Regions from separate parts of the Brevibacillus composti genome, predicted to be linked through region 1. Evidence: riboswitches for the same ligand, from Rfam matches in the RefSeq annotation. Region 1 holds a riboswitch; each other region holds the start of a gene.
The links. A riboswitch is a leader RNA that binds a small molecule or an ion and turns the genes downstream of it on or off. The one in region 1 is predicted to bind thiamine pyrophosphate.
Positions count from the first base shown of each region.

Region 2: another riboswitch for thiamine pyrophosphate. It lies ahead of thiS (sulfur carrier protein ThiS); the one in region 1 lies ahead of thiC (phosphomethylpyrimidine synthase ThiC).
Region 3: another riboswitch for thiamine pyrophosphate. It lies ahead of thiO (glycine oxidase ThiO); the one in region 1 lies ahead of thiC (phosphomethylpyrimidine synthase ThiC).

Region 1 is NZ_CP066308.1:1,531,199-1,538,302, reverse strand. It holds gene JD108_RS08060 (peptide ABC transporter substrate-binding protein) at 1-1,214, opposite strand, end outside; gene JD108_RS08055 (DUF3899 domain-containing protein) at 1,412-1,831, shown strand; gene JD108_RS08050 (DUF6173 family protein) at 1,860-2,246, opposite strand; gene JD108_RS08045 (hypothetical protein) at 2,465-2,671, shown strand; gene JD108_RS22670 (VOC family protein) at 2,655-3,002, shown strand; partial or broken gene JD108_RS08035 (LysR family transcriptional regulator) at 3,051-3,572, shown strand; partial or broken gene JD108_RS08030 (thioredoxin family protein) at 3,741-3,878, opposite strand; TPP riboswitch at 4,089-4,201, shown strand; gene thiC (phosphomethylpyrimidine synthase ThiC) at 4,360-6,156, shown strand; gene JD108_RS08020 (hypothetical protein) at 6,153-6,332, shown strand; gene JD108_RS22665 (DNA alkylation repair protein) at 6,765-7,037, opposite strand.
Region 2 is NZ_CP066308.1:2,349,482-2,356,585, forward strand. It holds gene dacB (D-alanyl-D-alanine carboxypeptidase/D-alanyl-D-alanine endopeptidase) at 1-124, opposite strand, end outside; gene JD108_RS12085 (hypothetical protein) at 377-616, shown strand; gene JD108_RS22595 (hypothetical protein) at 723-848, opposite strand; gene JD108_RS12090 (ABC transporter substrate-binding protein) at 960-1,988, opposite strand; gene JD108_RS12095 (ABC transporter permease) at 2,002-2,778, opposite strand; gene JD108_RS12100 (ABC transporter ATP-binding protein) at 2,775-3,557, opposite strand; gene tenA (thiaminase II) at 3,542-4,222, opposite strand; gene JD108_RS12110 (thiazole synthase) at 4,282-5,052, opposite strand; gene thiS (sulfur carrier protein ThiS) at 5,058-5,261, opposite strand; TPP riboswitch at 5,470-5,580, opposite strand; gene kapB (kinase-associated lipoprotein KapB) at 5,616-5,999, opposite strand; gene JD108_RS12125 (alanyl-tRNA editing protein) at 6,056-7,104, opposite strand, start outside.
Region 3 is NZ_CP066308.1:3,722,420-3,729,523, reverse strand. It holds gene JD108_RS18810 (site-2 protease family protein) at 1-1,113, opposite strand, end outside; gene JD108_RS18805 (iron-sulfur cluster biosynthesis family protein) at 1,184-1,486, opposite strand; gene JD108_RS18800 (DUF3905 domain-containing protein) at 1,782-2,126, opposite strand; gene sspK (small acid-soluble spore protein K) at 2,149-2,280, opposite strand; gene JD108_RS18790 (YqkE family protein) at 2,370-2,645, shown strand; gene JD108_RS18785 (hypothetical protein) at 2,645-2,791, shown strand; gene JD108_RS18780 (hypothetical protein) at 2,852-3,031, shown strand; gene JD108_RS18775 (glucose-6-phosphate isomerase) at 3,272-4,663, shown strand; gene JD108_RS18770 (excisionase family DNA-binding protein) at 4,620-4,865, shown strand; TPP riboswitch at 4,932-5,044, shown strand; gene thiO (glycine oxidase ThiO) at 5,140-6,258, shown strand; gene JD108_RS18760 (hypothetical protein) at 6,364-7,104, shown strand, end outside.

The sequences.
Region 1 (7,104 bases):
GTGTCGGCCAGGTTCAGCGCTACCTTTACCTCGCTGACGCCTACTTCCTGCAGCCCTTTCTTCCACAGTTCCTGGGCTTGCTCTACCGTGCCTTTGTTGATCTCTCCGTTCAGCTCCCGGTAGTCTTTGCCTTCCGGCGAGAAGAAGAAGCCGCCTGGCACCACTCCGTACAGAGGCGTAGCGCCGTCATTGAGGATCACGTTGGTCAACCCTTCCTTATCCCAGGCCATGTTGATCGCGCGGCGGATGTTGGCATTGGCGAGCGCGGGATGCGTGTGGTTAAACCGGAGGAAGCGGATGGACGGGTCCTTGATCGTCGTGAACCCTTCCTTGTCGCGGTACTGATCCACAAAAGAGGAGTTGAGGGAGACCCTGTCCAGCTGTCCGGATTCATACAGGGTCAGCGCCGTCGCCACATCTTTCACGACATAGACATCGATTTGATCCACTTTGATTTTATCCGTCTCCCAGTAGTGAGGGTTCTTTTCAAAGGTCCAGCCTTGCTCATGCTTCCAGTCTGTCAGCATGAAGGGGCCGTTGTAGAGCGTCGTATTGTACTCCAGCCCGAACTTGTCTTTCTGGCTTTCCACGAACTCCTTTTTCTGCGGGAAGAAGGTCGGGAAAGAAAGCAGCTGGTTCAACAGCGGATTGGGGTACTCCAGCTTTACCTCCAGCGTCCGCTCATCCAGTGCCTTTACCCCCAGCTCCTCCGGCTTTTTTTCGCCTTTCTGGATTTGGGGAGCATGGAGAATCGCCGCTGTCTCAAACATGAAGCTGTAATGGCCCGCTTCCTCGTAGACCCGCTTCCAGGCGTATTCGAAATCATGGGCGGTGACCGGGTCGCCGTTGCTCCATTTGGCATTCGAGCGGATCGTAAAGGTGTGAACCAGGCTGTCGGGACTGACGTCATGCTTTTCCGCCATCGCCAGGTACGGCTGGCTGTTGGGGTCTCTGCGGTACAAGCCCTCCATGCTGTTGTTCAGCACGGCAAAAGAAGCGCTGTCGTGCGCGTGCGCGGTGTCCAGCGTCGGCACCTCATCCGTCTCGTAGATGCGCAAAACCTTTTTCGCCGCAGGCTGTTGCGAAGGCTGTTCTGCGGTGCCTGGCGTCTGGGTATTGGTATTGCTCTGTTCCGAGTTAAAATTGCAGCCGCTCACAGTAAAGGCCAGTAAAAATGCGAGAACAAGCGAAACGCTCTTTTTTATGTGGATCATGTTTGCCTCCTCCCCCACCTTTCAAATTTGTCGTACTTTGCCAGCTATTCCATTTTTGTTACGATATACTAACAACAAAATACTATTATTCTGAATTGTCAGTCAAGTTTAATTTCAAAAAAATGCTGTTTTCTTTGGAATTTTATTTCTTTATTCTTTGACAAGATTCGAGTTTTTTCGGGAAAGGAGTGGGGTCTATGCGTAGCCAACCTCTTCGCAGCACTTTTCACATGCTCTCCAGCCTCGCCGGACCGCCCCTGTTTGCCACGCTGTATGCACTCTTTTTCGCGAATCAGCCTACGTGGCAGGGATGGGTAGACGGCCTTTCCTACGGGTCTTTGCTGGTCCTGATGGCTTGGGGCGTCCTGTTTGTGATTCACGGGGGGTTTTTTACGGCTTTTTGGCTGAGCTGCAAGCGTTTTTTCGCATCGTGGCGGCGGCAGGAAGATTTCCTGCGGCAAGTCGAAGGAACTGCTGATCCCTATATGGGGGCCGGGGACGAAAAACAGGAAAAAGCCGTGTACCAGGCGGAACCTGTTTCACACGGCTTGCTTTTATGGGCAGGTGTCGGCTATTTTTTGCTGAGCTTTCTCTGTTCACTCTCGGTCTCTCTGTAGACAAACGAGAAAGCCGGATCCGGCTCTATCATTCCGACTTGGAGAGAAACCCGATCGGCTTCTTGGGCTCAATCGGATTGACCCGCTTGACGGCCATGAGGAGAAAGCTGATTTGGGAGACATGCTGAATCAACTCCACTAACGATCCATTTTCCAGCGTTCCGTAAAAACGGATCAGACTCGGGTCGCAATAGCCCAAATGGGTGACGTGGAAGGTGATCGACTGGCCAAAGCTCACCAGGCGCATGGCCACTTGATGCTCTTCGTCCAGATTCCTGTCAAACTCGTTGATCATCGTGATCAGCCGCTGGCAAAATTGACTCGCCCGTTCGGCATCCATGCCTTCGTATGGCAAAGACAGATCCGATTCCTGATTCACGACCTGCGGCAACGGCCTGGATAGGTGGTTCATCATCGCTCGCGCCCCCCTCTCATTTGTACAGCAGCAGCTCTTGCTTCTATCCTATCATTTCTATGAAGCTCCTGGAAAGGCGGGATTTTACCCAACCAGGAGAGTTTTCAGGCAACTCTTTTTCATGCAATCCGTATAGCTGAATGAGCAAGACAGCAAATGGATCTGGAGGGGTGGCAGTGGGACTCTTTCGTCGATTTTTTTCTCGATACTCATGTCTGGTGTACATCGCAGTTGGCGATGAAGCCTATGCGCGGATCTCGGGCAAGCTGCACAACCACGGCGTTCGCTACCGGACCAAATCTCCCCTGGGAAATGTGTGGAACAACGCTTCCCACACCTTTCCTCCTCGCTCTGAAATGTTTACCTATGAATTCTATGTCATGCCGGAGGATGAGCATAAAGCCTTGCATGCCATTCACAGCTAAGACTTGCGCCACGACCTTCATCGCCCTTTTGCCGCCTGCCCCACGCCCTGTAACCGGTGCAAACAGCAGGAAATGTAAAAACGAAGCAGAACATGAAGAGTTAAGCATCGTAACAACCGGTCCCGACGAGGTCCCCGGAATCAACGGCGGCATATCGCTCGGACCGAAGGATTATCCCCATGGGATCAGAATCACGATCGAAGTCGATTCGATCGATGAGGTGATCGCCCGGGCCGTCGGGCAGGGTGCCCAGATCGTTCGGGAAAAGATTAGTTCGATGACTTCTACTTGGCCTATCTGGCTGATCCTGTCGGATTGGGGATCGGTTTGATTCAGCAAAAAAAGTAGGGTCATTGCTAGATTTTGTTTGCCTAATTGCATGGAAAGGGAGGGGCGCTGGTTGGAACTCAAGCAACTGGAGTATTTTTTAGCCCTCGCACAAGAACTGCACTTTACCAAAGCGGCCGAAAAAGTGGGGATCTCCCAGCCCTCTCTGCGTCAGCAAATCCGCATCTTGGAAGCCGAGATCGGCATGCCGCTTTTCGATCGGATCGGCAAAAAAACGGCGTTAACTGAGGCGGGACACATTCTGCGCAGCCATTCACAGCGCGTATTTCACGAGTTAGCCCAAGCCCGGGCCGCCATCCGCGAACTGCAAGGCATCCAAAGAGGGAGGCTGTCGATCGGTTCCCTGCTGACCGTCTCCCATTACCTCTTGCCTCCCGCAATTTTCTCTTTTCACGAGCAATATCCCGGCGTAGAGCTATCCGTGCTGGCTATGCGGACGGGCGACATTCGCGCCGCTCTGTTGGAAAATCAACTGGATATGGGCATTGTTTTCCTGCCCATGCTCGACGAAGAGCTGGAAAGTCACCCTTTGGCAACAGAGGAGCTGGTCCTCGCATTTCTCGGGAATAAAGAGGTTGCTGCGATTCCCTTCTCCGCTCCGATCAGAAGAGAGATCGCCTACGGCTTTGCGCACATCTTCCATGCTCGCACCAAAGTTGATGTGGTAAACGGCACCATTCAACACCAGCGCCGGCACGGATTGGACGCCGATGCGTTCCGCCTCCTCAATCTTGTCCGGCTGATCGGCGAAATGAATCACTTCTACCTCCGTTTTCGAGCGGTCCAGATACTGCAAGAGGGCTTGCTGGGCATCTACGCAAACGGTGCATCCCGCGTGATAAAACGTTGCTTTTGTCATGGTATTCTGTCCTCCTCTCGTATTTGATACAGGGGCCCCGTATCTATTACGTTAGCGGTTTGGAAAGATCGGTTCAATTTCAAATCCACTATCATTAGCATTGGGTTTTCCTATGATCCTGACATATTAACGCGGTTCGCTGCTGGAAATCCTTGCACAAATCACTTGAAACCTCTCCACATTAGGGGTATGATGGTCTCGTAATCACCAACACATACGCACGGGAGCTTGGAGATGACCAGGCTGAGAGGACGGCTACTCTGTCGTCGACCGTTGAACCTGAACTGGGTAATGCCAGCGGAGGAATTGTCTATATGACTCGAAAGGACGTTGTCTGTTTTTTCTGGATCTTTGTCCTTTTCGCTCTCGCGTCTGGCGTCGCAGGTCTTCCTGCGGCGTTTCCTTTCGTCATTGGACGCGTTTTCTTCCGCCTCCCTCAGGGTTCATGCCACGTGCAAACCATGACAAGGAGGTTTTTTTCATGTCCATGCCACAAACTTCTCCCCTGGAACTGAACACTGTCCAGCCATTCCCCGGCAGCCGCAAAGTATACGAGGTCGGCAGCCGCCCCGACATCCGCGTCCCGATGCGGGAGATTCAGCTGGAGCCGACGCGAGGTGTGTCCGGCGAAACACCCAATCCGCCCGTCCGCGTCTATGACACCAGCGGCCCCTATACTTCGGACGGCTACAAGGCCGACATCCAAAACGGCTTGCCCGCCCTGCGCGAAAAATGGATCGCCGAGCGGGCGGATACGGAGAGGTACACGGGACGGCCCGTACAACCTGCCGATGACGGCTACCGGTCTGAGGAACAGCGCGAGGCCACCCCCGTCTTCCCCCGCGCTGGCCGCATGCCGCTTCGAGCCAAACCGGGGAAAAATGTTACCCAGCTCCACTACGCACGGCGCGGCATTATCACCCCGGAGATGGAGTTCGTCGCGATCCGCGAAGGGGTGTCGGCAAAGTTCGTCCGGGACGAGATCGCCAGCGGACGCGCCATTCTCCCGGCAAACATCAATCATCCGGAGTCGGAGCCGATGATCATCGGCCGCCATTTTCACGTCAAGGTAAACGCCAATATCGGCACTTCTGCGGTCACCTCGTCGATCGCGGAAGAGGTGGAAAAGATGATGTGGGCCACCCGCTGGGGCGCCGACACGATCATGGATCTATCGACGGGCAAGCATATTCATACCACCCGGGAATGGATCATTCGCAACAGCCCAGTCCCGATTGGCACGGTCCCGATCTACCAAGCGCTGGAGAAAGTGAATGGCAAAGCCGAAGAGCTGACGTGGGAGATCTACCGCGACACGCTGATCGAGCAAGCCGAGCAAGGCGTGGACTACTTTACGATTCACGCGGGCGTGCTGCTCCGCTACATTCCGCTGACGGCCCAGCGCGTCACCGGCATCGTCTCCCGCGGCGGCTCGATTCTGGCATCATGGTGCCTGGCTCACCATCAGGAGAACTTTCTATACACCCACTTCGAAGAAATTTGTGAAATTCTCAAGGCCTACGACATCTCCATCTCGCTGGGGGACGGTTTGCGACCCGGCTCGATTGCGGACGCCAATGACGAGGCGCAGTTTGCGGAGCTCGAGACCTTGGGCGAGCTGACGAAAATCGCCTGGAAGCACGATGTGCAAGTGATGATCGAAGGACCGGGACATGTCCCGATGCATCAGATCAAGGAGAACATGGAGAAGCAGCTGGAGCTCTGCCATGAGGCGCCGTTTTACACGCTGGGACCGCTCACCACAGACATCGCTCCTGGCTACGACCACATCACGTCCGCCATCGGAGCAGCCATGATCGGCTGGTTTGGCACCGCCATGCTTTGCTATGTGACACCCAAGGAGCACCTCGGTCTTCCCAACAAGGAAGACGTGCGCAACGGGCTGATCGCCTACAAAATAGCCGCACACGCCGCCGACCTCGCCAAGGGGCATCCGCGCGCCAAGCTGCGGGACGATGCGCTGTCCAAGGCGCGATTTGAATTTCGCTGGATGGACCAGTTCAACCTCTCCCTCGACCCCGAGCGCGCCCGCGAGTATCACGACGAGACGCTGCCCGCCGAGGGTGCCAAATCGGCCCATTTCTGCTCGATGTGCGGCCCCAAGTTTTGCAGCATGAGAATTACGCAGGACATCCGGGCGTATGCGCAGGAGAATCCGGGAGCGTTGGAGGCTGTGCGGGAAGCGGGAATGCGGGAAAAGGCCAGGGAATTCCGCGAACAGGGCGGACAATTGTACAGAGGAACAGAGCGCGAATGAAGCAGCACCAGGATCCCATCCTGCTGCGCAGGGAAATGATTCGCCTCGAGTCGGCACTGGCAAAGCTTCGCGAGCAGCTCTCGGAGATCCAGAAGCATTGTTCCCACGAGTTCGAGGAGACGCCGCTCTCCCGGACCTGCCAAAAATGCCTCTGGACGGAAAGTCTCTACTACTAGCTGCCAATGGATGGCTGTGTAAAGGACGGCTGCCTATGAGATCCCTGCATCCTGCTCCATAAAGTCTGGGCCCGGCAATCGATCCTCTTTTAACTTCCCCCTCCCCCTCCATCTTCGGCAGGGGGAGTTTTTTTGGCACAAAAAAAAGAGACAGCCGTCTGCACAGTATGGCTGTCTTCGATACCCCAAAACAATTTGTGAGAGGAATTGCATTCCTTATTCTATATATCGGCCGGCGGTTGTCGCTATGAGATGGCCAAATTATGGTAAAGCTCACGCGGCCGACTAAGTCCGCGACTCTATACGCCTCCTCATCTAAGGCTGCCACATAAGTCCCAACACACATGACAAATTGGCTCATCGTATAACGCACCCGATTCCGTTCCCCATGGATGGCTTCCTCTACTCGCTTCAAAAGACGACAGTTCTCAGTCAGATCCAATCGGTCATCGGGCGTAATGGACAAGTAGTTGGCGTCATTTTCGGCTGGACACACAGGCCGGCCAAATACATCGCATCGTGATTCCCTGTATCAAAAAGGGCCAAGGCTAACGGCTGATCCTTCTTGACGTCCCTTGCCGGCTTTTTCAAATCGCCCACTTTCACTCCGTACAGCGGCTCCTTTGCACCATGCCGCAAAAGCGTTTTCTTCGTCTGTTCTGTCCCAAGTTCTTCCAACCTGTTCATAACCTCTGCGACTGTCATCAAACCACCTCCCTGTCCATTTTTCTAAGTGTATCATGCCAGTTGGCCATATATTTGAGCCGAGCAG
Region 2 (7,104 bases), 820 kb from region 1:
TACCGGCTGCTAGCGGTTCGGCCCGGACAGCCGTGTCCTGGGCAAAAGCCGGCACTGCCGCTAGCTGAAACAGTAGCATCACCAGCAGCAGCCAACAGCCTGTCCGTGAAAGCAGTCTTTTCATAGTACCCTCCTCGTCCTATTTTGTTGTCCCTGCAGCAGTTCTAGAAGCATACTTCCTTATTCTATCACTTTGTCCAACTTTTCGGAATATTACCACAATACTATGCGTGAAGTCGCATTTCTTCTTCTGGGCATGTCCCGGCATACAAAAAATGAGAGGATCGTCAACTACGTCCAGACGATACAGCTTGAACATGGCCTTTTGGGGACTCCTCCGCGTCCGCTCCGTCTGCTCAGCACAGGTGTGGGGCCCTTGCCCGATCGTTCCCATCGCTTGAACCTGAGCTACCCCGGCCCGCTCGCAGAGGGGCAGTATGTCCTGTTTTTGAAAAAGGTAAGGCGCAGCGATCTGTACAGTACCGTCGGGCTCTGGCAGGGCATCTACCCCGTCTATGACGGCAAGACGATCACCCTGGAGGGTCAAGGCTTCCCGGAGTTGAACCAACTGACGATCGCCGAGCTGCGGCGAAAAATCAACCAGAACCGCCGGTAAACGAGAAGAGGCCGCTCGCTTTTCCCCGCGGAACAGGCAGCGGGGACAGGCGAGCAGCCTGTGTGTCGCATCAACGTCACGGAAAGCATCGCTCCCGTGACTTTTTTCATCCATACAAGGCCTGGATCTCCCGATACATAAAAATGCCGATGGCCAGTGCGGATACCACGACGGTCGCGATGAAGGCCCAGATCACCAGCTTGCTGTTTCGGTTATTGTTCGGATTGCTCATTTGTCGTCTCCTTGTAAAAAGTTGCCTTTCTTTCTGCTACCCTCACTTTATACTATAAAACGCTTCTTCACAAAACAAAACTCCCCAGAGGAGAGTTTTGTCGGTTTGCCATCATTTTGTTAGATTTCGCATGACATCTTCCGGTTTTACTTCTTTGGCAATCAGCTTTTCCTGCAGCATCCAATCGATCAGCTTCTGGTAGGATTCGGCGGATTGGCTTCCAAACGGCTCGCTGCCGGCATCCATCAGCGGAAGCAAAATGTCTAGGCTCCTCGTTTCCACATCCTCTTCGAGCGGGAATTCCTTTGCCTGTTTGGCGAGCAGTGATGTCAGCACTTCTTCCTTGTGTTCCTGCACATAGGCTTGTCCTTTGGCTGCTGCCCGGAGAAATGCCGCGAGCGCCTCTTCCTTTTTGGCGAGCGTGTCGTCGCTGGTGGCGATGACCAGCTCATAGTAATCGGGCACACCGAAATCGCTCGGCTTGATCACATGCACAGGCACGCCGTGCTTCTCCAGGATCACCTGTTCGTGGTTGATATAGCCGCCGACGACTGCGTCCACTTTTTTCGCGGTCAGCGCCGGGATAATGTCAAAGCCGATGTCGGTAAAGGACAGGCCGGAATCGTCGCCCCCTGCTTCTTTCACTACTGTGCGCACGATCGATTCATCGAGCGGCACCGACGGATAGCCGATGTTTTTGCCGGCTAATTTCTCCGGGCTGTCCAGGCCGCTGTCTTTGCGCGTCATGATTACATTCAGCGGATGGCGGACCAGTGCCGCGATCGAGACCACCCCGATGTCCTCCGAGCGTGCCTGCACGACCTGCGGCTGATAGCTGATCGCCATATCCACCTTGCCCGCTCCCACCATCCGCAGCGGATCATTGGCATCTGACGGCATCTGCAGATTCACCTTCAGATTTTCATCCCGAAAATATCCCTGCTCTTCCGCGGCATAGAGAAAAGAATGCACCGCATTGGGGTACCAATCTAGCGCCAGGGTCAATTCGACCGGTTCCGCAGCTGCCTTCTCCGGCTGTGCGCTGCCCTCCTCTTTGCCCGGCGCTGCAGGTTGTGATCCGCATGCCGCAAGTGCGGCAGCCAGACTCATCATGATGAGTGTTTTCGTCCATTTTTTCATGGTGCTCTCCTACCTATCCATTCGATTTTCTTTTTCTATTCTTCGTTTGCGGCTTTGACCACAGCTCCAGACGCCCCGCCAGCCAGAAGAGCAGCATCCCCAAGACGGAGAGAAGCAGCACGGAGGCGAACAATGCAGGGGCCTGAAAATTGCCCGATGCCCGCCGGCCGAAATAGCCCAATCCCTCGCTGGCTCCCAGCCATTCCCCGATAGTCGCACCGGATACGCTGTAGGTCGCCGCTACCTTTAATCCGCTGAAGAAGTGCGGCAGACTGGCGGGCAGCTGTAGCTTGCGGAATATCTGCCATTTGCTGGCGCCCATCGTGCGGAGCAGATTCATCATTTCCCGGTCGCAAGCGCGCAGCCCGTCATAGGTGCTGACGACAATGGGAAAAAACGTAAACAGAATCGTTACGGCAATTTTTCCGGACAGATCATAGCCGAACCACAGGATAAAGACCGGGGACAGCGCGATGATCGGGATGGTCTGCGAGATGACGATGTAGGGATAGACCAGGCGCTCTGTCGTTTTGCTCATCGTCATCGCCAAGGCCAGCGCAATGCCGAACAGCACCGAGATGCTCAGTCCGAGCAGCACCTCTTTCAGCGTGGCCCATAAATGAATCCCCAGCAGCTGCTCCCGCAAATTCCACAGCGCGAGGAAGACCGCGCTCGGCGGCGGCAGGATGAAGACGGGCACGTCCAGCAGACGGCAGCCTGCCTCCCAGGCGAGGAGCAAGGCGCACAGGGAGATCACGAACCACAGCCCATTTCGCACCGATGCCATCATGCTCGCCCCCCTGCACTTGCCCCGTGGTGGGCGGTCTGATCGCGCAACAGCTGCCAGATCTCTTCCCGCAGAGCGTGAAACCGCGGGTGATTGCGGCTCTGCATGGACCGGGGACGCGGGACATCTACAATCAGCTCCACTGGCCGCCGGATCGGGCTGCCGGCAAGCACGATGACGCGGTCAGCCAGGAGGATCGCCTCGTCCAGGTCATGCGTGATCAGGAGCATGGTGCTGCCTGTCTGCTGCCACATGGAAAGCAGCCACTCCTGCATCTCCATGCGGGTGATTCCGTCCAATGCGCTGAAGGGTTCGTCCAGCAGCAAAAGGTCTGCGCCGGTCATCAGCGCACGCAGGAAGGAGACGCGCTGCCGCATGCCCCCGGACAGCTCCGCGGGATAGGCATCTCTCCACTCGGCCAGTCCATAGCGGGGCAATTCTTTTTCAATGCGGGCCCGAACCTCTTTTTTGGGAAGTCCTTGTATCTCGAGCGGCAAGCCGGCATTTTCGCTGACGGTCCGCCACGCCATCAATAGGTCGCGCTGCGGCATATAGCCGACCTGCCCCAACCGATTTTTTTGCACCTGGCCATCCAGGCGTATTTCGCCGCGCTCCGGCTGCAACAGCCCGGCAGCCAGTTGAAACAGCGTGCTTTTGCCGATGCCGCTCGGGCCGATCAGACTGACCAGCTCTCCCGCGCCGATCCGCAGGTCGAAGCCGTCCAGGATCGGCTTGTTTCCGTAGGAAAAGCGGACGCCGGAAAACGCTAGTTTATCTCGCACGGCCACATTTCCTCCGTGTACGCCATCTCCCAGAACAGATATTCCATGCGGGATGTGTTCAGAAAATGCTCCTCCAGGATCGCCAGCTCTGCTTCTGATTTGCCCTCCGCGAGCTGATCCATCAGATCGATCAGCCACTGTGCGAGCTGGCCGAACTCTTCCGAGCTGTAGGTGCGCACCCAATCGCCGTACCACTCATGCTCCGCCGCCCCTTCGATTCTCGCCAGTCTCTTTCCGATCTCCCAATAGCTCCAGGCGCAGGGCAGCACCGCACTCACCAGCTCAGCCAGCGTTCCCTGATGCGCCACCTTCAGCATGTAGCTAGTGTAGGCCAGCATGACAAAGCTCGGCTTGGTCTGTTCCAGCTCTTCGCGGGTAATACCGAAGCGGGCCGCATACTGGCGATGCAGATCCATCTCGAAGTTGAGCGTGGCTTCTTGAAGTGCGGCGAACCGTGAGCTGGTCGCCAGATCATGGGCTTTGGTGCTGGCGATGGCGAACATTTTCGCGTATTCAATGAGGTAGACGTAGTCCTGTTTCATGTAAAAGCGGAAGGACTCGATCGGCAGACTGCCATCCCCCAGGCCCCTGACAAATGGATGCTGGTATTTGCGTTCCCAGAGAGGCCCCACTTTTTCCAACAGACGCTGCGTAAATGTTGACAATTCACACACTCCTTTTTCCTTGGACTTGCTAAAAATTGAATAGACGTCCCTGCCGCAGGCTATTCAATCATGCCTTCCAGCGGACTGCTCGCGGAGGCATAGCGTTTTTTCGGGATGCGGCCGGCCAGAAAGCCCTTGCGCCCTGCCTCGACTCCCAGCTTCATCGCTTCGGCCATCAGCACCGGGTCATCGGCCTGTGCGACGGCGGTATTGAGCAAGACCCCGTCGGCGCCCAGCTCCAACGCCTTGGCGCAATCTGCCGGAGAGCCGATGCCGGCGTCGATAATGACAGGCACTTTGGCTTCCTCGATGATGAAGCGCAGATAGTTTTCATTGAGAATCCCTTGACCGGAACCGATCGGCGAGGCACCCGGCATGACCGCATGAACACCGACTTCTTGGAGACGGCGGGCGAGAATCGGGTCGTCATTGGTGTAGGTCAGCACGATAAAGCCTTCTTCGACCAATATGCGGGAGGCTTCCAGCGTACCGATCGGATCGGGCAAGAGGGTCTTGGGATCGCCAATCACCTCCACCTTGATCATGTCGCACAGGCCGGAAGCTTTGGCCAGGCGGGCAATGCGCACTGCCTCTTCGGCCGTGTAGGCGCCCGCGGTATTGGGCAGCAATGTGAACTTTTTCAAGTCCAGCTGTTCCAGAAAATTCGGTTCATGCGGATTTTCCAGATTCAAGCGGCGAATCGCAAAGGTCAAAATCTCCGCTTCGGAGACCTCCACCGCTTTGCTTTGAATCTCCAGATCGGAGAATTTTCCCGTCCCGAGCAGCAAGCGGGAGCGAAATTCATATGGTCCGATTTTCCATGTGTCCATCCTGATCATCCTCCACCGACAAAATGTACAATCTCAATCCGGTCGCCCGCCGCAACAGGCGTCTCCTCGTAGCGGGTACGGTCGATAATCTCTCCGTTTCGCTCGACGATCACGATCTTTTCCTGCAATTGATAGGAAGCGAGGAGCTCGCGAATATTCGTGATCGCCGCGGCCAGCTCCACGCCCTTGCCGTTCAGTTGAACAAGCATAATCCCCCTCCTTCTCTTCACAAATCCGTCATGCGGGGACGAAAAAAGGCTTCTCCTCCTGCGCCATGACGCAAACAGAAGGAAGAAGCCGTGTATACGGTACACCCGAGGCGGATAAAAAAAACCATCCGCCCCGGATGGTTTTGGTTGCTCATCTGCCTATGCCGAACGCCGGGCCCATGTACAGGCGCCGACAACGACGTGATCGCTGATAGCTGATACCTCTTCCTCCGCTGGCATGACCCAGGTCAGGTTCAACGGTCAGTAACGCATTCGTTACAATCTCAGCCGATTTTGCCCGGCCCCCGTTTGGTATTGCGTGACACTATTCAATTCGCTTCCTACACTATCATGCTATTGGCCGTTTGTAAAGGTTTCCTTGTACATTTGCTCCAGCTCCACCAGGCAGCGCTCCGCCCATCGGACGGTCTTGCGAAGTTTCTCCATTTCCCGCTCCAGAGCAGCCTTCGCGGATTCCTTGTAGTCGGGCAAAGCTCCGTTATAGCGGATGACGCTTTGCGCCGGCACCATGATTTTTTCCATGTACGAGAGCGCGGGTCTCTGGTGAAAGAGCGGGACATCAACTTCCAACGGATTGTGCAGATCTCCCTGTGTCGGATATTTGGTGACCGCCATGACTTTTACCAGCAGCTTTTCACCGTGGTTCTCCAAGACCTCTGTCAGGTACTCGCCGGTCTTGTGACTTACCCGCACGATATCTCCCGGGTTCCAGGTCATCATCTGTTCTTCCCTCCAGTGTCGTATTCATCCGTCGTCAGGGCAGCTACGCTGCGTCAGGCGTTTGCTCTGCTTACCAGCAGCTGGCGGGCGTGGGCGAGCAAATCTTCCGCAGGCAATGTCGGCGCCCCACCGCCTTGAGCCATCGCCGCACTTCCTCCGCCTTTGCCATCGATGAGCGGCAGCGTCTCTTTCAGCAGTTGATTCATCTCCGCTTGGACGGCTGTCCCTCTGGCAAAGACCAGCTGCAGCTTTTCTCCTGTCGTCGCCAGCAGCACGATGGCTTGCTCTTCGCGAGAAACGATCTGTCTCGCCAGTTGCTGCAGCTCCTGCATACTGCGTCCGGCAAACGAGGCCTGCATCAGCCATTCGCCGCCAGCCAAACGCTCCGCAGACTGGAGGGCGCGCTCAGCCTCGGCGGCGAGCAATTCCGCCTCTCTCTGCTGCAAGCTCTCCTTCAGCGATTCTTTCTCCGCGAGGACACGCTCCAGCACATCGGCCAGCTCTTGCTCGCTCGTTGCAAGCAATCCCGTTACTTTCTGCAGCAGCATTTGCTTGCGGGCGTGATCGGCCAGCGCTCTCCAGCCGCAGACGAACTGGACGCGGATATTGCCGCGATGACGCTCCCAGCCGATGATCTTGATTGGCCCGACTTCTCCCGTCGAGCGCGGATGCGTGCCGCCGCATGGGTTGTAGTCAAAATCGGGGATGATTACCACCCGAACATTCTCCGTGACAGCAGGCGGTTTGGTGAGCGGCAGCGAAGCCAGCTCTTCCTCTGTGACAAATCGCGCCTCAATCTGCCGATTTTCCAGCACGATTTGATTGGCCTGCCGCTCTACCTGTTCCGCCAGCTCAGCCGACAGGGAGTCGAGCTGCACATCGATCGTGACATGCTCCCGCCCCAGATGGAAGGCCACCGTCTGGGCGTCCGCGATCTTGATAAAAGAAGCGGACAGGATATGTTGACCCGCATGCTGCTGCATCGCATCAAACCGTCGCTGCCAATCGATGCGGCCCGTGACCTTTCCGCTTCCGCCGGTGAGCGGACGATCCAGGCGATGCCGAATCTCCCCTGCTACTTCCTCCACATCGATCACGCGGC
Region 3 (7,104 bases), 2.2 Mb from region 1:
ACAGTCTGGAGGAGGGTTTGCCCATACACGAAAAAGCCGGACAAGACCGGCCAGACCGAGATAGGCGGCCAGGACCTTCCACTTGGTTGAGGCCGCGGCGACGTAGTACGTGTTCATGCGGTGCAGATTCTCGTCGAGCTCCGCCAGGCGGTCGCGGGCTGTTTTCTCCGCTTCCGTCAGCAGACGGGACGGTGCCGGGCGGAAGGGATCGCCGTCGATGAAGACGACCGTCTCCCGCTCCCACTGGTGGAACAGCTCCCAAGTCCGTTCGGCGGTGAATTTATCCAGTCGCACGCGCTCCTTTTCGAGCCGCTTTTCGTCCTGCAAAAAGGGCAGCGCGTATCCCTCCGGAGCTTTGCGGGCTTTGGCGTGGAGCTGCTTTGCGTAGAGCTCCTCCCGCTTGCCCAAGGTACTCTCCAGTTGCGGCCAGCTGTGGACCTCCTGCAGGAAATCCGTCAGCTTCTCCCGTTCGTACTCCAGCACTTGCTTCTGATAGCCTTCGCGAGCGCGATTCCACCAGGTGATGAGACCGATAATGAAGATAAAGACCATAATCGGGCCGGGATTGGCAAAGAGCATGACGCCCAGTACAATCAGTCCGATCAACCAAATTTTGGTAGACAAAACAGAGACGATTCTCCCGCCGTCCAGCGGCGAGATCGGCAGCAGGTTGAACAGGTTGATCAAGGCTCCCAGATAGATGACCAGCGCCCAAAACGGATCGTGGGTCCACCAGTACAAGGGCAGGGCCGGGAGAAAGGAGAGCAAGCCCGCCAGCGGTCCGCCGTAGGCCAGATACGCCTCGGTGCGGGCATCTCGCGGATGGTCCTTCATCGCGATAAAAGCACCGGCAAACGGGATAAAGACGGCCGGTGAAGTGGCAATTCCTTTTTGTTTGGCGGCGATGACATGGCCCATCTCGTGGACAAAGATGAGGTAGACCAGGGCGATTGCGAATTTCCAGCCGTACAGCATGGCGTAAGCTCCCAGGCTGACGACCATGGACAGCAGGGTCGTGCCGAATTTGGAGAACTTCAGCAGGCTGACGAGCCATTTTGCATTAGTCAAGAGAAAAGCGCCGATGGCCAGCAAGGCTGACCTGGTTTTGTTCATGCTGTTTCCTCCTGTACGAAAATCAATTGCAGTCCTACTTTACTTACGGACGGCAGCGGGGAAAGTTTCCTCACTCTCCCAGGAGCCGCGGATTGGCAAAGGAAAAGCCGTATTCCCCGTACCGCTGATCAAAACGGAGTTCGCCTCCATCGAAGTACCAGAAGTCGCTCGGGCGGATGATGAAGCGCATCCCCTCTACTTCAAATACAGCGTCGCCCTCTTCCCGCTCATCCTTCTCAATCGCGTAGAAAAGTCCGCCTGTGCCCGGTCCGCCCGTCCGCACATACAGCCGGAGCGTGTCGCCGGGGCGAAAGTCCGCGTAGCGCTGGTAGGCCCGTGCGAAGGCCGGTTCGATTCGCAGTTGGATACTCATGACTGTCTCCTCTCGTACACTTCCTGATCTCTGTCTCTAGTGTACCACAAGATGTCCTTTCTCGAGGCCCGCTAGAGAAAGCGGCCGCTGCGTCTTTCGCGACTGCCCGCGTCTGCCCGCGTCTGCCCGCGTCTGCGGCCGCGAATCCCCGGAAAGCCCGTGGCCACGCTTTGGAACCGCGGCCGTGAATCTAATCTCTGGACAGCTCACAGCCGCACTCCTGCACCGCCCGACCACATGAAAAACGCCGCTTACGGGAAGCGGCGTCTGGAAATCGGTCTGCTTGGCATCTTCATTAGTCTCTGCCCTTGCTCACGTCGAGGGTCGGGTGCATAAACTGCCCTTTTGGCTGAATATCCTCCAGGAGCTCTTTGTTTTCGGTGCTGTTCCAGCCGATGTCATTGGTCGGGTGCACCCACTCATCCCCGGCCATCTCCGCTGGATCGGTGTCGGTATCCCATTGTTGCAGCGGGGAATTGGCGGAGCTGTAGTAACTGTCTCCAATGACTACGCCATGTTCGTTAATAAACGGCTTTTGAATCTCCCGGGACGAATTTTTATAGTCCGGAGCGCTGATCTGGTGAGGCAGCGTCCCGTCGATCGAGATATCTTTCAGCTCTTTTGACGTCTTCTCATCCATGAAGGCGACCTCCTTGTTGGAGTTACCGGTTTTCTTTTAGGCGCTCTTGTGGTTCACTATTGATGGAGCCGTCAGAACGAACAGCTTCTGACTGGGCTTTCGGCCCGCGAATCTCGGCCGTTTTCCCAAAATCTTTTGCTTTGTTTCGTACCATGGTCAGCCCTCCTCTTTTGTCACATGGACATAGTATGGCCCAATGAGGCCGATTCGATCATAGGTAACAGCGGAAAGGAGCAATCCCTCATGGCAAAAAAACAGCGGAGGCAAAAGCCGCAAGAGTCCCGGCAGGAGCAGGCGGGACTTGCGGAAAAGACAGGCCTCAACCTCAAGGAGATGCTCAGCGAGAATGCGCTGGGCAAACTGAAGCAGTTGGAGCAGACGATGAAAAAAGAGCAGGAACGCGCTCTGCAAGCCGCAGCCGAGCAGAAAAAGCGCGAACAGGAAGAGCGGGAACGAAACAAGAGCTTTGCCGAACTGCTCGAGGATTATGAGAAAAAGGGCGGAGGTAAATACAGCTGATGACAGAGGAGAAAAACCGGGAGAAAGGGCGGCCGGATACGTCGAAAAACGGCATGCTCAAGCGCCGGGAGCTGGACGTCAGGGACGAGGCGATCAAGGAGCGGGGAAAGGGGATCCTCTCCCGGCTGGGCAAGAAGAAAAATTGAGCAGGGATTTTTAGTGCCCTTTTCCCATATACCTAGAAGAAGGGGAAAGGGGGAATCACCGTGGGGACCATCCTGCTCTTTGTCAGCGTCATCTGTGTGGCGGTGGGTACCTGGCGGTTGCTTGGCATCTACAAGGAGGGGAGACCCGGGGGAAAACTGTTGTGGTGGGTGGTAGCCAGCTTCGGAATTACGCTCTTCTTTCTCCTGAAGCTCGTCACGGATACTCCCGCCTTGTCATGAACAGCCGTAAATCGCCCCCCGCTCATGGAGGCTGGATCGTTGCTCGGAGACAGGTTATGCTCGCAAGGGAAAAAGCAGCTGCTCAATCAAGCGATGTGATTGAACAGCTGCTTTTGCTTTTTGAGAAGACGCATTAGGTAGAACCGAAAGCAGGAAAAGTGGGCTTTCCTTGGCCGAACTCTTGCTTCTCTCCATCCGTAAGATGGTAGGAAGTACGCAAGAATTCTCAGGGAGGGAGCCATGAACCAGGCACTTCGATTCGACTACTCCCATGCGTGCGAATTCATTGCGCAGCACGACTGGGATCAGCTTGCTGCTGAAGTGTGCAGGGCACATACACAGCTTCACCTCGGGACGGGGCCGGGGAGTGAGTTTCGCGGATGGCTCGATTTGCCGATTCAGCTCTGTCAGCCCGAACGGGAGCGGATCAGGCAGGCAGCGGACAAGATCCGCGCTGATTCGGATGTGCTGATCGTGATCGGGATCGGAGGATCGTATCTGGGTGCGAAGGCTGCGCTGGAAATGCTCGGTCACCACTTCAACAACCGGCTCCCTGCCGGCAGGAGAAGCGGTCCCGAGATTTATTTTGTCGGAAACAACGTAAGCTCGGTGTACCTGGTTCATCTGCTGGAACTGCTGGAGGGGAAAAATGTCTCGCTGAACGTCGTCTCCAAGTCCGGGACGACCATGGAGCCGGCGATCGCATTTCGGCTGTTTCGGGACTGGATGGTGAAAAAGTACGGGCAAGAGCAGGCGCGCACGCGCATCTATGCGACAACGGACCGGAAAAAGGGGGCGCTCCGGCAGCTTGCCGACCGTGAAGGCTACGCCAGTTTTGTCATACCGGATGACGTTGGCGGCCGTTATTCCATTTTGACGCCGGTCGGTCTTTTGCCCATGGCGGCCGGCGGGATCGACATCGACGAGCTGCTGCAGGGAGCGGCCTGCGCCAGGGAGCGCTTCGCCTCGCCCGACCTGGACCAAAATCCGTGCTATCAGTACGCAGCGGTTCGAAATCTCTTCTATCGCCAGGGGAAGCTGATCGAGATCCTGGTCAGCTACGAGCCCCGGTTCCGCTTCTTTGGAGAGTGGTGGAAGCAGTTGTTTGCGGAGTCCGAAGGCAAGGGGGGCAAGGGACTCTTCCCCGTCGCTGCCGAATACTCGGCGGATCTTCACTCCATCGGCCAATATCTGCAAGACGGCCAGCGTCACCTCTTCGAAACCGTTCTGTCGGTCCAGAAATCGGAAGTGGATGTGACGATTGCCGATGATCCCGACAATCTGGACGGCCTGCAGTACCTCGCCGGGAAAGGCATGGAATACGTCCGCGCCCGTGTCCTGCGGGGAGCGATTTTGGCACATACCGATGGCGGCGTGCCCAATCTTCTAGTGGAAATTCCGCGGATGACAGCGTATCATTTTGGTGAGCTGATCTATTTTTTTGAAAAGGCTTGTGCGATCAGCGGCTACCTCTTGGGCGTCAACCCGTTTGACCAGCCTGGCGTGGAAGCGTACAAGACCAATATGTTCGCCCTGCTCGGGCGGCCTGGCTTTGAAAAACGAAAAGCGGAATTGGAAGCGAGAATCGATGGAAACGACAAAAACCTATCTGACCGTAGCGGAGACAGCTGAATACCTGGATTTGCCAATGCCGTTTCTTCTCGAAAAAATTCGCGAGGGACGGATTCGAGCCGTTCACAACGGAGAAGAGTATCTCATCAACAAGGATCAATTCCAGCATTTTCTGGAGCAGATGAAGAAGCTGCGCGCGTTCGAGGAAGCGGAAAAGCAGGAGCCGATCCCGGAGAGCTATGATGTGAAGGATGAAGACTAGGCGTGATCTCCTTCTTGTCATGCACCGGGAGGGAGGACTATACTGAAACATGAACAGAATAGAACGAAAAGTAACTGGGGGAGTCCATCACGCTGGGCTGAGAGGACGGAAGCTGCGACCGTCGACCCTTTGCACCTGATCCAGATCATGCTGGCGCAGGGAAGTGGCTGCACGCCGGAGCTGCGAGTCCCGGCGATGCGATGGGATGCTTGGTTGTGCCCACCTTTTCCTGCCGGAGAGGGTGGGCTTTTCTGTGGAGAGAAGGAGAGAGAACATGACCGACTTCGTACTGATCGGTGGAGGCATCATTGGACTCAGTCTGGCATATGAGCTGTCGAAGCGAGGCATGGCGGTAACCGTCGTGGAGCAAGGAGAATGGGGAGGACAGGCTTCCTCTGCTGCAGCAGGCATGCTGGCGCCGCTGAAGGAATTCTCTCAGCCGGGGCCGCTGCTTGATCTCGGGATGAAATCTCTGCAGTTGTATCCAGGCTGGGCTAAGGAACTGGAGGAGACGACCGGAATCGAGGTGCAGCTATGCCGCTCGGGCGTTATGACGGTGGCATTGACAGAAGACGAAGAGCGCTCCCTGCGGCAAAAATACGAGTGGCAAAAGGAAGCCGGGTACGATGTCCACTGGATGACCGGTAAAGAGCTGCGGGAGCTGGAGCCGCTGCTCACTGAAGGGGTGACGGCGGGGATCTATTCGCCGGGGGAGGGCCATATCAACAATCGGATGCTCCTCTCGGCTCTCGTCATGGCTTGCCGGCAGCAGGGGGTCCGCCTGCTTTCGGGCTGCGCCGTGGCCGGAATGGCCTCTGAAGGGAGCCGCGTCACCGGCGTGCATACGACACAGGGGATGATTCCCGCCGCCCATACGGTGATTACAGCCGGAGCCTGGGCGGGCATGATCGCAGATTGGCTGGGGGTATCTGTGCTGGTCAGGCCGGTGCGAGGACAGGTGGCCGCCGTCTCTTCCATCGGGGTTCCCCTGCAGACCGTCATTTTTGGATCAGGCGGCTATATCACGCCCAAGCGGGATGGCAAGATTGTCCTCGGCGCCACGGAAGACGAAGCAGGCTTTCAGCGGGAGGTAACCCTGCACGGATTGACGCATGTGCTGCAAGGGGTGATCCCCTATGTGCCCGTGCTGCAATCCGCCGCCTTTTTGCAAGCCTGGGCGGGACTGCGTCCAGCTGCGGCGGACGGTCTCCCGCTGCTCGGGCCTCTTCCAGGGTGGGAGGGGGTCTTTGTGGCAGGGGGCCATTTCCGCAACGGCATACTCCTGTCTCCTGTCACCGCCGTCAGCATGTCCGATTATTTGGTGGATGGACAAGACGGGCCGCTCGCTCCTTTTTCGCCAGCCCGTTTTTTAGCGGCGAGCGATAAGAGATGACCGGGAGGATGTGAAAATAGGCTGGTCCCCTCTCGAATTTAGACACCTCCCCATAGGCTGTCGTATATGGTAATAAGGAAACGTGAGAGGGGAGGAGTTCTTCCGATGGAAGAGTCACGCAAGGAACTGTTTCATGTTGATGAGGAAGCGATCAGCATGATCAAAGATATCCGCCATACCGTGCAAAATGTCTGTCAGGAGCACGCCCGGCAGAGAGTCAGGATTGAAGCAGTGGATGGCCAGGTGTACGAGGGAGAAATCGTCGACTGGGACGACCAGAATGTCTATGTCGAGATTGAAGAAGAAGTGGATGATTGGGAGGATGAGCTCGATCTGGCGCCCGTCGTCTACAATCCGTACGGCGCTGTCAGTCCATACGGCACAGCCACACCCAATATGCAGCCGCCTTATACAGCGGTAAGTCCGTTTGCGACAGGACCGAACGCCCGTCCTAATCCGGGAGTTAGTCCGTTTACGACGGTAAGTCCATTTGCGACAGGGCCCAACGCCCGTCCCTATCCGGGAGGCAGCCCGTTTACGGCGGTTTCTCCGGAAAGCACCGCGCCTCCCTATGGTTATCCGCAGCCCTACGCCTACTGTTTTCCGTGCCAGCCCCTGATTAGCCCGCTCGAGACAGACAGAAGGCCGCCCACTAGGGTAAGTCCGGCTGAAACGGAAAGTCCCGGCTACAGCCCTTATCCACCCTACTATGCGCCTTATCCCCCGATGCCGTACGTGCCCTATCCACCGGTTTCGCCCTATCCACCGGTTTCGCCCTATCCGCCGGTTTCGCCCTATCCGCCCGTTGCACCCTATCCGCAGGTATCGCCGTTCCCGCCCTACCCG